One region of the Fretibacterium fastidiosum genome, then DNA from elsewhere that is predicted to be linked to it. Evidence: riboswitches for the same ligand, from Rfam matches in the RefSeq annotation. Region 1 holds a riboswitch; the other holds the start of a gene.
The links. Region 1 has a riboswitch for cobalamin ahead of ACK28C_RS05525 (sirohydrochlorin cobaltochelatase). Riboswitches for the same ligand answer to the same signal wherever they lie in the genome.
Positions count from the first base shown of each region.

Region 2: it holds a riboswitch for cobalamin, as region 1 does, so the genes downstream of both, nhaC (Na+/H+ antiporter NhaC) here and ACK28C_RS05525 (sirohydrochlorin cobaltochelatase) in region 1, are expected to answer to the same signal.

Region 1 is NZ_OZ209244.1:1,291,610-1,299,133, forward strand. It holds gene ACK28C_RS05515 (hypothetical protein) at 1-199, shown strand, start outside; gene ACK28C_RS05520 (Rpn family recombination-promoting nuclease/putative transposase) at 251-1,147, shown strand; cobalamin riboswitch at 1,231-1,410, shown strand; gene ACK28C_RS05525 (sirohydrochlorin cobaltochelatase) at 1,580-2,470, shown strand; gene ACK28C_RS05530 (FecCD family ABC transporter permease) at 2,489-3,493, shown strand; gene ACK28C_RS05535 (ABC transporter ATP-binding protein) at 3,490-4,266, shown strand; gene ACK28C_RS05540 (ABC transporter substrate-binding protein) at 4,296-5,138, shown strand; gene ACK28C_RS05545 (precorrin-2 C(20)-methyltransferase) at 5,135-5,842, shown strand; gene ACK28C_RS05550 (hypothetical protein) at 5,839-6,747, shown strand; gene ACK28C_RS05555 (precorrin-8X methylmutase) at 6,829-7,443, shown strand; gene cbiD (cobalt-precorrin-5B (C(1))-methyltransferase CbiD) at 7,440-7,524, shown strand, end outside.
Region 2 is NZ_OZ209244.1:135,440-142,963, forward strand. It holds gene ortB (2-amino-4-oxopentanoate thiolase subunit OrtB) at 1-591, opposite strand, end outside; gene ord (2,4-diaminopentanoate dehydrogenase) at 593-1,960, opposite strand; gene nhaC (Na+/H+ antiporter NhaC) at 2,149-3,663, opposite strand; cobalamin riboswitch at 3,875-4,053, opposite strand; gene ACK28C_RS00615 (heavy metal translocating P-type ATPase) at 4,301-6,856, opposite strand; gene ACK28C_RS00620 (metal-sensing transcriptional repressor) at 6,993-7,298, opposite strand; gene ACK28C_RS00625 (hypothetical protein) at 7,511-7,524, shown strand, end outside.

The sequences.
Region 1 (7,524 bases):
TGTCACGGGCACCATCAAACAGTATGGTTTGGTGTCCAGGTCCAACACCGGGAAGGCCACGTCCTTTTACGGAAAGAAGCCTGATGACGGCAAGAAACCTGGCGAGGGCAAGAAGGGCGGCTCGCTTGCACTGGACCTGGAGGGCCGGTGCAGGCGAACGATGCCGCAGCACCGCCTCCGGCGCTGCGTTTTGGGCTGACGGCCCGACTTTGCTATAATGAAGACAACATAGGCGACAGGAGGTCGGGGGATGCCTGAGAAGGACATCACGGAACGGCACCTTGAGTCCTACAATGACGTTTTTGCGGACATCGTGAACGTGCTGCTCTTCAACGGAGAGAGGCGGATTCTCCCCGACGACCTGCGTGATACGCAGGCGCGCACCCAGTACAAGGCGGACGGCAAACTCCGCGAGCAGGAACGGGACGTCTCCAAGCTGTGGGCTCCGGAAGGGATCGTCATCTCGCTGATCGGCTTTGAGAATCAAACCCGGATCGACAGGGACATGCCGCTTCGGGTGCTGGGATACGAGGGGGCGGATTACCGCAACCAGCTGTCTGAAAAAGGCGGCCTCTACCCCGTGGTGACGTTGGTCCTTTACTTTGGCGAAGAGCCCTGGACGGGGCCTCGGTCGCTCTATGAGAGGGTCCGGGTTCCCGATGAAATGAAGCCGTTTGTGAGTGATCACAGGGTGAATCTCTTCGAGATATCCTTTCTGACGGACGAGCAGGTGGAGCGTTTCACGAGCGACTTCAGGATAGTGGCGGACTACTTTGTGCAGATGAGGAGGAAGCGGGATTACGTTCCTTCCCGTCGGGTTGTCGAGCACGTGGACGGAGTGCTGAAGCTGTTGTCTGCACTGACGCGGGACCATCGATTTGAGGATGCGCAGAATCAATTCAGGGAGGGGGAGAGCGTTACCATGCTGAGCGTTTTGGATAAGGTGGAGGCCAGGGGCATACGTCTTGGCAGGACGGAGGGCATTCAGCTTGGAGAGGCGAGAGGCATAAAGCTTGGAGAGGCAAGGGGCATCGCCGCCACGGCGCGGCGGATGCTGGTGCGAGGCGTCCCGCTGGAGCAGGTCGTTGACTTCACCGGGCTATCCCTCGGCGAGGTGGAGGCACTGCGGCGGGGGATGGACAACTGATTGTTGGCCCCCTGCTTTGCCCGCGCTTCACGTTCCTGCGGGATTGGGCCCCGCGGGGATTTGACAGCGGTGGAGCAATGTGCTTAAATAGCCTTAAATAAGGCGTCGCAGGGCCAGGAAGCGGGTGCAAGACCCGCGCGGCCCCGCCACTGTGACCCGGACGAATCCGCAGGCAAGGCCCACTGAAGGGGAAACCCCTTCGGGAAGGGCGCGGACGAGGAGGAGGGGAAGTCAGGATATTGACCCTGCGCGAGGACCGATGGGCATTTGCGTGGGCAACCCTCCGGTGCTGCTGCAGGACGCAGACTGCGAACCGCATACGGCGAAGGAGGCCCGGCGCGATGCCGAGCCTCCTTTTTTCACGCCTTTTCACCAGGCTGTGCTCTACCCTGCGAGGGCAGGGGTATCCTTATCACGATGGAGGTATGTGTCATGAACAAGTTTGTCTGTGTAATGCTGGTCGCTGCGGCGCTGCTTTCTGCTTCCCCGGCATGGTCCGCCCACGGCGACGCGAAGCCCGACAAGATGGGGATCCTGGTGTCGTCCTTCGGCACGTCCATGCCGGAGGCCCGTCCCGCCATCGACAACCTGGTGGAGGCGGCGAAGAAGGCCTTCCCCGACGCGGAGGTCCGCCTCGCCTTCACGTCGAACATCATCCGCCGCAAGATCGCCCGCGAGCGCAACGAGGTCGTGCCGACGCCGGTTCAGGCGCTTGCCGCGATGAACGACGAGGGCTTCACCCACGTGTACGTCATGCCGACGCACATCATCCCCGGCGAGGAGTACGACGAGATGCAGAACGTCGTGGACGCCTTTGCGTCCCTGAAGGGCAAGTACGGCTTCAAGAAGATCGCCCTTGGAGCCCCCTGCCTGAACGGCGTGGAGGACTGCGACAAGATGGCCAAGCTCCTGATGACCCGCTTTGAGAAGCAGCTGAAGGACAAAGGGACGGCCATCGTCCTCATGGGGCACGGCACGCCGGAGCACATCGCCCACGCCATGTACAGCCAGCTGCAGTTCTCCCTCGACAAGGTCGCCTACGGTCGCTTCTTCCTCGGCACCGTGGAGGCCGAGCCCAAGGTGGAGGACGTCATCCGCGCGCTTAAGCGCCACAAGGACATCCGCAAGCTGGTGATCTCCCCGCTGATGATCGTGGCGGGCGACCACGCCAACAACGACCTGGCTGGCGCGGACGACGAGGAGTCCTGGCTGAACGTGCTGAAGAAGGCGGGCTACAAGGACGTCACACCCTACCTGGTTGGACTGGGTCAGGACGAGAACATCGCGAAGAGCTTCGTCGAGCGCATCCGCGAGATGATGTAGCGCGGGCGCGTTTCCTCGATGACTGAGATCGCGGCCTGCCGCAAGGCGCAGAGCCGCAGGGCCTGGGCCGTCGGCGGGGCGCTTCTCCTCGCTCTTGCCTGTGCGGTCGTGTGGCGCGTCACGCTGGGGGAGTGGGATATCCCGCTTCCCCGCGTGCTGTATCTGCTGTCCCCGCGCCTGCCGGAGGCGGAGGCCTCCCTGCCGGAGGCGCTCGTGATCCGCTCCGTGCGGCTGCCCCGCCTGTTTGCGGCGGTGGGGACGGGCGGATTGCTCAGCGTTTCCGGCGCGCTCCTGCAGGGCATCCTCGCGAACCCCCTGGCGGAGCCCTACACGCTGGGCATCGCCGCCGGGGCGGCCTTCGGCGGGGCGCTGGGGCTCCTGTTGGGCACCGCGGCAGTGATCCCCGCGGCCTTCGCGGGGGCCGTGGGGGCCCTGTGCCTCGTGGGGCTCATCGCCTGGCGGGCGGGCGGAGGGCAGTTGGTGCTGGCGGGCATCGTCGCCAACGCGGTGCTGTCCGCGGGAGTGACGTTCGTCAAGGCGGTGGCGGACGACAAGCTGGGCGCGATCGTCCTGTGGATGATGGGGAGCTTTTCGGGGGCCGGAGCCTCCGGCGGCGCGGCCGTGTGGGGCGCGGCGGCCCTGGTGCTGGCGTCGGGGCTCTTCTGTGCCCCCATGCTGGACGCCATGTCCCTGGGCTCCGGCCGGGGCGCGATGCTGGGCGTCAACGAGAGGCGCCTCCGGTGCCTTCTGCTCCTGGCGGCCTCCCTGGGCGCTGCGGCCTCGGTGAGCTTCTTCGGCATCATCGGCTTCGTGGGCCTCGTGGTGCCGCACCTGCTGCGGCTGGCCGTCGGCCCGGCGCACCGGCCGCTGATCCTGCTCTCCTTCCTGGCCGGAGGCTGCCTGCTGGCGGCGGCGGACGGCGTGGCTCAGGCCCTTGGGGAGCTGCCCGTCGGCGTGCTCACCGCGCTGATTGGCGGGCCCTTCTTCTGCTGGCTCCTGATCCGGCGGGGGCGGCGGTCATGAGCGCCGCCTGCTTTCGCCTCGCGGACCTGACCGCCGGCTACGGGGACCGGAGGGTCCTGCGGGGCCTCACCGCGGACCTGCCTTCGGGGCGGTTCACCGCGCTGATCGGCCCCAACGGCAGCGGCAAGAGCACGCTCCTGCGCACGATGGCCGGCCTCCTGCCCTACGGCGGCGGGTTGACGCTCCTGGGGCGCGAGGTGCGGGGCGTCTCCCGGCGGCAGTTCGGGCGGCTGGTGGGCGTCGTGCCGCAGCACTTTCGCCCGCTCTACCCCTTCTCCGTCTGGGAGGTCATCGGGATGGGGCGACTGCCCCACCGCGGGTTCCCCGCCCGACCCCTGAACGCGGAGGACGAGGCGCTCATCGAGGCTGCGGCGGAGCGCGTGGGGGTGCGCTCCCTCCTGTCGCGCGACGTGACGTCGCTGTCGGGCGGCGAAGCGCAGCGGGTGGTCCTGGCCTGCGCGCTGGTCCAGGACCCCCCCGTGCTGCTGCTGGACGAACCCACCTCGGCCCTGGACCCCCATCAGGCGGCTCGCGTCCTGGGCCTGCTGCGCGAGCTGGCGCGGGAGGGGCGGACGGTGGCCGCCGCGGTACACGACGTCAATGCAGCGCTTCCCTTCATCGACGACTACCTGGCCCTGAAGGAAGGGCGGTTCTGCTCTCAGGGGCCCGTCGAGGCCCTGGACGGGCGCGTCCTGGAGTCCCTCTACGGCGCGCCGTTTCTATCTTACCGATCAGAAAGGGGGGACGTGATGTGGCGCGCTCTCTGCGAGTGATGACACGGTCCCTGCTGTTCTTTTTCCTGATGTTAACCCTTGTTCTTTCCCCCGGCCTCGCTGCGCCTGCGCTGGCCCTTCGCGTCGTTTCGCTCTATCCGGGGCACTCGGACAACGCGGTGGCCCTCGGCGGGGCGGAGTCGCTGGTGGGGTTGTCGGAGAACGACGACGCGGACCTTCTCCCGAACCTCCCGCGCTTCTCCAAGCAGACGGGGGCTGAGGCCATCCTGGCGCTCTCGCCGGACGTCGTCCTGATGCGGGGCCTGACGCAGCGCGCGAACCCCGGCCTCGCGGACGTGCTGCAGCGGGCGGGCGTCCGGGTGGAGTCCATCGACCCACCCTCCTGGGACGGCTTTGCGGACTACCTGCGGACGTTGGCCGGCATCCTCGGCCTGGACCCCGAATCGGGCGTGGAGCGGCTTGAGGCGACCAGGGCGGCGATCCGGCAGGAGGCTGCTGCGAGGCGGGAGGCCGCCGGAGGGAGGGTGCCGCGCGTCTTCCTGGAGGCCACGGCGCGCGAGCTGCACACCTGCGCGCCGGGCTCCTGGGCGGCGCACCTCATCGAGCTGGCCGGGGGCGAGAACGCGGCGCGGGAGGCGGAACCCATTCGCGAGGGCAGCGCACTGGCCCCCTGGGGGCTTGAGCGGGTGCTGAAGCTCCTGGAGGATGGGCTGGACGTCTACCTCGTCCAGCAGGGCGCGATGAACGCCTCGACGCTGGAGGCGGTGCGGGCCCGGCGCTGGGCCGGAGCCCTGGAGCGCACCCGCCTGGCGGCCATGCCGGAAAACCTCCTGAGCCGGCCCTCCCTCCTGGGGCTGGAGCGGGGCGGACGGCTCCTGATGGACGTCCTCTACGGGGAAGCGGCCCGATGAAGCTCATCGTCGTCGGCGTCGGCCCCGGAGGCGTGGACCACGTGACGGTGGGGGCGCTGGGGGCCGTTCAGGAAGCGGACCTGGTGCTGGTGCCCCGCTCAGGGGCCGGAAGGCCCGGCGTGGCGGAAGGGGCGCTGGCGGAGCGGCTGGGGGGCGCCTTTGACCCCGTGCCGATCGTCTTTCCCATGGTCTACGACGCGGCGCGGCGCGACGCGGAGCTGCGGGCCCAGCTGGAGGGGCTTCGGCCCCGTTGGCAGGGCGCCCGAACCGTTGCCCTGCCCGTGATCGGGGACTCCGCGCTCTACGCCACGGGGGCCTACCTGTACGGCGTCTGGCGGGAACTCGTGCCGGACCTGGAGTTGCAGCTGGTCCCCGGCGTCTCGGCTCACTCGCTGGCCGCGTCCTGCGCTCGGCGCTTCCTGGCGCTGGGCGAGGAGGTCCTCTGCGTCGTCCCTGGCACGGCGGAGCCCTCCAGGATCGAGGCGGCGCTCAGGGCTGCGGACGCCGCGGCGCTCTACAAGCCGAGCGCCCTGGGGGAGGAGCTGGCCGGCCTGGTGGCGCGGTCCGGCCCGTGGCGCGAGACGATCCGGGTGGATCGGGCGGGGTTGCCGGAGGAGTGCGTCCTCTGCGGCGCCGAGGCCGTCGCCCCGGCGAAGGAGTACCTGTCGGTGCTGCTGCTCTGGAGGCTCCGGGCGGCGGAATGAACCTGGCGGGGCTCCTCGAGGGCGAGGTGTGGCTGACGGCGGACATCCTGCTGGGGCTCGCCATCGGCGGAGCCGTGCTGCGCTGGGGGCTGGCGGACCGGCTGATGGCGCGCCTCACGCCCTGGCTGCGGCGGCACGGGATCGGGCCGCTGGTGGGCCTGTCCCTCACCGTCAGCCTCGGCTCGTCCAGGGCGGGCGCGGCCATCCTGGCCTCCGCACTGGACGAGGGGCGGCTGGACCGAAGGGCGGCGCTTTGGGGCACGCTCGCCCTGGCATTCCCCGCCTACCTGCGGCGCTGGCCGGCGACGTTCGCGCTCTGCGCCTCCATGGCGGGGGGCGCGGGCGCCGTCTTTGCGGTCGTGCTCCTCCTGCGGAGCGCGGCCCGTTTTGCGCTGGCCCTGGTCCTCCTGCGCCGGGGCGGGGGCTGCGAGGCGGGGCCGGACGAGGAGACGGCGGGGGGGGGGGCGGCGCGGCGCGAGGGCCTGTTGAAGGGCCTTCACGCCAAGCTCCTGCGGACGCTGCCCCTGGCCTGGGCGCTCTTCGCCGCGGCCTACGCGCTGGTCCCCTGGCTGGAGGGCGCGTTCCAGCGCTGGTTCATGGGGGGGACGTTCCTGCCGCTTGCGGGCTGGGCCGTCGCGGCGGCGTCCATCGCCCACGTCTCCGCGGCGCTGTCGCTGGCGGGGGGTGGCCTGGCGGCGGGGGACCTGAGCCCGGCGCAGGCCGTCTTCGCGCTCCTTCTGGGCAACGGGCTGGGGATCCTCACCCGCGCCGTGCGGCAGAACGCGGGGTACTACTTCGGGCTCTTCCCGCCGGACCTGGCGCGGTCGATGCTGTTCTGGAACGTGGGGACGATGCTGCCGCTCGTGCTGTTGAGCCTTCTCCTGGCCGCTCTGCCGCTCGGATGATCGTCCTGTGGTGCGGGGGCCCATCGGGCGGGGCTGGGGGCCTGCGGGTTATGAGGGATTGGGAGAAGGGGGAACGATGGCATGAGGCCTGAGGAGATCGAACGCGCCAGCATGGAGATCATCGCGCGCGAGATGGGGGAATGGCGCGGAGCGGCGGAGGAGCTGCCCGTGGTGAAGCGCGTCGTCCACGCGACGGCGGACTTCGACTTCGTGAGGACGCTCGCGTTCTCGCGAGGCGCGGTGACCCTGGGGCGCGAGGCCCTGCGGCGCGGCGTCGCGGTGGTGACGGACACGGCCATGGCCGCGGCGGGGGTCAGCAAGCCCTCGGCCGCCCGCTGGGGCGTGGAGGTGGTCTGCCGCATGGCGGACCCGGAGGTGGGGGAGGAGGCCCGGCGCCGGGGCGTCACGCGCGCCGTCGTCTGCATGGAGCGTGCCGTCGAGGCGACGCCCGACGCGGTGTTCGCCATCGGCAACGCGCCGACGGCCCTGATGCGCCTGTGCGAGCTCATCCGTGAGGGCCGCGCGCGCCCGTCGCTGGTGGTGGGCGTTCCGGTGGGCTTCGTGAACGTCGTGGAGTCCAAGGAGGTCCTGGCCGCGACGGACGTGCCGCAGATCGTGGCCATGGGGCGCAAGGGTGGCTCCACCGTGGCTGCGGCCATCCTCAACGCCCTGTTCTACGGCATGGAGGACCGGTGAACGCGACAGGGCTTCGGGAAGGAGTGACGACCGGAACCTGCGCCGCGGCGGCCGCAAAGGCGGCGGCCCTCCTGCTGACGG
Region 2 (7,524 bases), 1.2 Mb from region 1:
GAACCCCGTGTCCTCCAGCAGCATCAGCGTCTCGTAGAAGAGCTCCGGCCCCACCGTGAGCTGCACCACCTCGGCACCCATCGCCTCGCAGGCCCGCTGCTTCTCCAGGATCTCCGGCTGCCCCACGCGGCGGCTGTCGTAGCACTCCTGGACGACGATGCACTTCAGGCCGAGGCGCGCCGCCATGCAGGCCACCGCCGCTCCATAGTTGCCCGACGTGGCCGCGACCACGCCCTTGTACCCCATCCGGTGCGCCTCGTAGACGGACAGGGCCGCGCGCCGGGCCTTGAAGCTCCCGGAGAGGTTCTGCGCCTCGTCCTTCACCAGGATCTGCGCACCCTTCCCGCCCCCGGCCGTCCTCCGGGCCAGCTCCGTCACGTTGTCGAGGCTCAGGAGCTTCGTGTCGCCAACGCTCATCCCGCTCTGAATCTTGACGATCTCCTCGAGGCTGTGGGGGACCGCCTCCCGCATCATCCGCTCGTAGTCGAAGCGCCCTCCCGGCTCCTCGAACTTCGAGTAGTCGATCCCGACCGCCGCCTTGACGATCTCGCTCTTGCGCGCCATTACGGCCTCATAGCTCCTGCCGCCCATCTCAGCAGGCCCCCTTTCCGCTAAGGATATCCACAACCTGCCGATGCACCTGCGCCAGCTCCGGGACGTAGCTTCCGAAGTCGTGCCGATAGCCCGGGTCGCAGTTGGTGAGCGTGCCCTCCACCTCGCGCCCGATCGCCGTCCGGACCCGCACGGACTCGCCGGTGTGGGCGCTCTCCGCCAGGAGCTCCCCCTTGACCCACATCTCGAGCGGCAGCGCGGCGGTGTCCTCCGGGACGCCCGCGGCCCGCTCCCCTGCAGGGAGCAGCTCAATGTGCAGCACGACGCAGTCCCCCTTGTGGTAGACCCGGCGCTCCTCCCGCAGCTCGTGGACGAACCGGTTCATGTCGCCCAGGATCGCGTGCGGGATCGGGAGCTCCAGAAGGTCGGTCAGCCCCGCGGGCGCGTTCAGCACCTGTGGGATCATGTTCACGACCATCGCGATCGTGCCGATGCCGCCCGGCATCTCCGGCTTGCCGGAAAACTTCAGCGTGTAGCCGCCCGCGTCGATGGTGATGTAGTCCCCCGTCTCGATGCCCTCGGCCTCCGGACGAACCTGCTGCGGGTGGTCCAGGTGGATGAACGCCCGGCCGTCGGCCGTCCTCCCCCAGCCCTGCTGACGGATGCCCGCCAGGTTCCCCGGCTCGACCTTGGCGTAGGGCGTCTCGCGGTGTACCTTCGAGATGATGGGGTCCTTCGTCTGCTCGATCTTGGTGATCTCGACGCCCAGGCCCGCGGCGATGGCCGAGATGGACTCCGGAAAGCCCACGTGCCCCGCCAGGTCGTTGGCCGCAAGGCGCCTCTTGAACTCTTCCGGCGTGATCCCCACGCCCTGCTCGTGCATCACCGCCCCGCCGAAGGGCGAGAGGTCGTTGATGCGCGCCGCCTCGATGGACTTCACGTCCTCGCAGGTCCCCGTGATGGCCAGGATCAGCAGGTCCAGCACAAAACCAGGGTTGATCCCCGTCCCAAAGACCGTCACCCCGTGCTGGCGCGCCAGACGGTCGATCTCGAGCGACAGCTCCGGCTCCTGAGCCCACGGCCAGGCCATCTCCTCCGCCGTCGTGATGACGTTCAGGCCGTGCTCCACGCAGAGCTTGACCTTCTCGAACGCGCTCCTGGTGAAGGAGTCCGTCCCCAACAGCACCACGTCGCACGCGCCGTTTCGGATGAGCTCCGTGCCGCCGAACAAAAGCTCCGGACGGCTCCCCCGCTCCTCCCCCAGGTACTGGTAGACGTCCGTTCCGTGGAGGTGCTTGCGCCCCACCACAACCCCCACAATCTCAACGCCCGTCTTCTTCAGAAGCATTCGCGCGATCCCGCTCCCCATCGCGCCAAATCCCCATATCATCACACGGATATCCCTCATGAAAACGCCTCCTCACTACAAATTTAACTCAAATTGATTATAAAACCACAAACAAAAATACACGCAGCCACACAAAAACCCTATCCGCACAGGGCGCCGGGCTGAGCGAGGCCCGGCTTCACGCGCAGCGGGAAATACGATCCTCTGAACTTCAGTCCCTATCCCGCAGGATGGGGGAAAACGCGCCCTCAGCAGCGCCCCGTTTCCGCCAGCTGAGCCTTCTCCTCCTCCGTCATGTAGCGGACGTTAAACTTCAAGAAGGCGAACACGGCCACGACGAGGGGCATGAACAGGTTGAAGAAGCAGTACTTGAAATAAAGGGCCGTCGGCACGCCCAGGGCATTGCTCATAAAGGCGCCGCAGGTGTTCCACGGGATCAGGGCGCCCGAGACGGTGCCCATGCCCTCCAGAGTGCTGGAGAGCTGGGACGGGTGCAGTCCTCGTTCCCGGTAGGATTGAGCGTACATGCGGCCCGGTATCACGATGGAGATGTACTGCTCCGGCATGGTGATGTTGCTGAACAGGCAGGTCACCTCCGTGGAGACGATGAGGCCCGCATAGCTCTTCAGCCGGAACAGGACGGCGTTCACTATCGTCTCCAGCTGGCCCGTCTCCTCCATGATCCCACCGAACATCATGGCGATGATCGTCAGGGAGATCGAGAAGAGCATCCCCTCCAGCCCGCCCTTGGTGAAGAGCGTGTCGATGACCTCAACGCCGGTCTCGCTGACGTACCCGTAATGCGCGCACTTCAGGATATCTCCAAGGGAAGCCCCCTGATAGATGGGGGCCAGGAACGCGGCGGTCAGAAGCCCGATGACGATACCCGGTATGGCAGGCATCTTCATCGCCACCAGGACGATGACCAGCGCCGGCGGGATCAGGAGGACGGGACTGACCTTGAACTGGGACAGGATTCCGTCCTGAATGAGCTTGATGCTCTCCAGGCTGGTCTCGGTGCCCCCATAGCCCATGCCCATATAGGCGAACAGCCCCAGAGCGGCGAGGTAGGCCACCACCGTGGTGGGGATCATCGCCTTCACGTGAGTGAAGACATCCGTCCCCGCCATCGCGGGGGCCAGGTTCGTGGTGTCGGAGAGCGGGGACATCTTGTCGCCGAAGTACGCCCCGGAGATCACTGCGCCCGCCGCCAGGGGAAGCGGGATCTCGAGCCCGACGGCGATCCCCATGAGCGCGACCCCCATGGTCCCCGCGGTCCCCCACGAGGTCCCCGTCGCCAGGGACGTGATGGAGCAGATCAGGACCGCCGCCGGCAGGAAGAGTTGAGGGGACAGCAGCTTCAGCCCGTAAAGGATCATCGAGGGGACGACGCCCGACACGATCCATACGCCGATGAGCATACCGATGATGGCCAGGATGATGATCGACTGCATGGCCTGAGATATCCCCTTGATCATCGCGTTTTCGAGGGACTCCCACTTGTAGCCCAACCACAGTCCCATAACCGCGGCCGCGATGACGCCGACGAACATGGGGATATGCGGGTCCAGTTTGAACTTGATAATGCTCACCGACATCACGACGATGAGAAAGCCGAAGGTAAACAGCGCCTCGATAAGGTTGGCCTTCCGCGGAGTCCGGCTTCCGGGCTCCTTCTTCCCTCCTCCGGGCTCCCCCAAAAATTCTTCCTCAACGGTCTGAAGGTTATCGAAATTCCCGGCGGCATCAATATTCTTGTCCATAGTCTTCCCTCTTTCCATCTCCAAGCTCAATCGCCCTTACGGGTCCCCTGCCTCAACCGCAGCGCACTTAATCTCTCGGATGCGATACACCTCCTCCCATAAGCCCCCCAGCGTACTGCCCGACATCGCTCGAACTCGAAACGCAAAAAAAGGCTGTCCGTAAAATGGGCACAGACCCATTTTACGGACAGCCTCAGATCCTCGTAAGGCTATCCCTCTCCCCGCGAATGACCGGTCTCCTGACTCGCCTTCATCCTCGAATCGCCCTTCCCGGAAAACGGAACCCAGTGGTTGCGCGACCTCGTCCGGCACACAGTGGCGGGTCCCGCGCCGGATTTTCACCGGGCTTCCCGTCCATCAAACGCAGGTATCGACAATCAAGTGCGAACCCCCTAAGGAGCTCACGAGTGAAACGGTGAAAAAGAACGCACTTCGTGACTTGGCCCCCAGTTTAACTCAACCGGGTGGAGTTTGTCAAATTTTTTAGGCGAACAGACCAAAGAATTTCAGAAACGAAGGACGCTTTTGTATCGATGTTGAACAATCGCCGTTTCTTTTCTTACCCATGGATTGAGGCACTCAAAAAGGGCCGGAACCCTCAGGCCCCGGCCCCTGCATCAACCCGCAGGGCTCCGCCCTACGCGGCTTCGACGGACTTCACCTCGTAGCCCGCGTCCGTGACGGCCTTCGTCAGGACCGCGTCCGCCACGTCCCCGGAAAGGGTCACGAGCGCCGTCCGGTCCTCAAGGCTGACCTCCACGCCGGACACGCCGGACACCTGCGACAGCGCAGTCCTGACGTGCTTCACGCAGTTCTGGCACATCATGCCCTCCACATGCAGCAGCTTCTTCACCTTCATCACCCCCTTACCCTCGTCTCCCTCCGCGGCGCCCGACGCTTCCACGATCGGGTCCGCCGAGGCGTAACTCGGCCTGAAGCGGCGCAGGCGCAGCGCGTTGGACACCACGAACACGGAGCTGAAGCTCATGGCCAGCGCCCCCAGCATGGGGCTGAGCTTCACCTCCCACAGGGGGTAGAGCACGCCCGCCGCGACGGGGATGCAGAGGGCGTTGTAGAACAGCGCCCAGAACAGGTTCTGCTTTATGTTGCGGATGACGGCGTGGCCGAGCTGGATGGCCCCCGCCACGTCCATCAGGCTGCTGCGCATCAGCACCAGGTCCGCGGACTCGATGGCCACGTCCGTGCCCGCCCCGATGGCGATGCCCACGTCGGCCCTGGCCAGGGCCGGAGCGTCGTTGATGCCGTCCCCCACCATGGCCACCTTCCGCCCCGCCTCCTGCAGGCGGCGCACCTCCCCCTCCTTATCCTGGGGCAGCACCTCCGCCGTGACCTCGTCCAGCCCCACCTGACGCTGAATGGCGCAGGCCGTGCGCCGGTTGTCCCCCGTCAGCATCGCGACCCGGAGCCCCATGCGGCGCAGCTCGCCTACGGCCTGACGGCTGGTGGGCTTCACGACGTCCGCCGCCGCGATCACCCCCGCCAGCCGCCCCTCCGTCACGAAGAACATCGGGGTGCTTCCCTCGTCCGCCAGCTTCTGCTCCAGCTCCTTCGCGCGCTCGTCGTAAAGGCCCGCCGCCTCCAGGACCCTGCGGTTCCCCGCGCGCCACTCGCGCCCTCCCACGACACCGCGGACCCCCGCTCCGGCCTCCTGGGCAAAGTCCTCCACGGACAGGAGCTCCAAGCCCTCCGCCTCCGCCCGCGCGGTGACGGCAGCGGCCAGGGGATGCTCCGATCGGCTCTCAAGGGACGCGGCAGCCCTCAGGAACTCCCGCTGATCCATCGCGGGACACAGGACGTCCGTCACGACCGGCGTCCCCTGAGTGATGGTGCCCGTCTTGTCCAGCACCACCGTGTCGATGTCGTGGAGCCGCTCGAGGGCCTCGGCCGACTTGATGAGGATGCCGCTGGCCGCGCCCCGCCCCGTGCCCACCATGACGGCCGTGGGCGTCGCCAGCCCCAGCGCGCAGGGACAGGAGATCACCAGCACGGAGATGGCCATGGAGAGGGCGAACTCCACGCCGCGTCCCGCCAGGAGCCATATCGCGCCCGTCGCAAGGGCGATGGCGATCACGATGGGCACGAAGACGCCGCTGACCCGATCCGCCATCTTGGCGATGGGGGCTTTGGAGCTCGTGGCCTCGTCCACCAGGCGGACGATCTGCGCCAGGGTCGTCTCCTCGCCGACACCCGTGACCCGCATCTTCAGCCAGCCGCCGCGCACCGTCGTCGCGCCGACCAGGCGGTCTCCGGGGACCTTGTCCACAGGGATGCTCTCGCCCGTGATCGCGGACTCGTCCACCGCGGCGGCGCCCTCCGTCAGCACGCCGTCCGCGGGGATGGCCTGTCCGGACTTGACGACGGCGATCTCCCCCCTCTCCAGCTCCTCGATCGGGATCTCCACCTCCGCCCCGTCCCGCTCCACCACCGCCGTCCGGGGAGCCAGGTCCATCAGGCGCGTGATGGCGTCCGACGTTCGGCGTTTGGCCCGCGCTTCGAAGAACTTGCCGAGCGTGATGAGGGTCAGGATCATCCCGGCCGACTCGATGTAGAGGTCCATGGAGAAGCGGGAGACCGTCGCCGCGTCCCCGCGTCCCGCGGCCCAGGCCATGCGATAGATGGCGTACACGCCGTACACCAGGGCCGCGCTGCTGCCGAGGGCGATCAGGGAGTCCATGTTCGGGGAGCCGTGGGCCAGCGCGCCGAAGCCCACTCGAAAGAACTTGAAGTTGATGAAGGCCACCGGCAAAGCCAACAGAAGGAGCGTCAGGGCAAAGACCAGCGCGTTCTCCACGCCCAGGAAACAGGACGGCATGGGCCAGCCCATCATGCGCCCCATGGACAGGTAGGACAGCGGGAGGGCGAAGACGAGCGAGGCCACGAGGCGCGTCCTGAGCCCCAGGTACTCCTGGAGGGCGACGTCCTGCGCTGGCCCGCGCGCCTCTCTCCTCTCCCCCGCGCCGCCGCGGAGGCTGGCCCCGTACCCCGCCTTCACCACCGCGGCCACGACGTCGGCGGAGGAAAGCACCCCCTCGTCGTAGCGGACGGTCATGCCGTTCTTCAACAGGTTGACGGCAACCTCTTCGACGCCCGGCAGCGCCGCCACGCTCTTCTCCACGCGGGCAGAGCAGGCCGCACAGCTCATGCCCGTAACGTCGTACGATTCCCTCTTCATCGGGATCCCTCCTCGAGAACCTATTGCAACTCACCGTCCGGACGCCCGGAGATGAGGCTCAGGACGTCCATAACACCCCCTCCCCGTGGGGGTCTATTGAACGATAGCACGGCCCGTCCCCTTTGTCAAACGGGCTTCAGCGGCCTATGATCTTCGCGAGGAGGTCCGATATCTCGTCCAGCTTCGCGTCGACGTCGCCGTGCTCGACGGCATCCCGCACGCAGTGGTGCATGTGCTGCCGCAGCACCAGGACGTTCGCGCGCCTCAGGAGCGCGGACGAGGCCAGGAGCTGGTTGGATATGTCCACGCAGTAGCGCCCCTCCTCGATCATCCTTATGATGCCCTCCACCTGTCCCCTCACCGTCTTCAGCGCCTTGAGCGCCGCCCGCTTCTCCTCGTTCAACGCCGCCGCACCCGGCGTGCGCTCCGGCATGATCGTCATCTAAAAGCCCCCACTTTCCTCGCTCAGGACCTCCGCATTGGCATGACACCCCCACCCCGTGTCATTATACTACGCTCGGATATCGATGCTCGCCTTAACGTGTCTCCACGCCACCGTCATGATAATATATTGATCGACCTGTCTGGCGTCGCGGACAGCCGGTCCGTGCCGCACACGACGAATCCATCCAAAATTATAAGGAGTGAGCGACGGTGAGCGAAGCGTG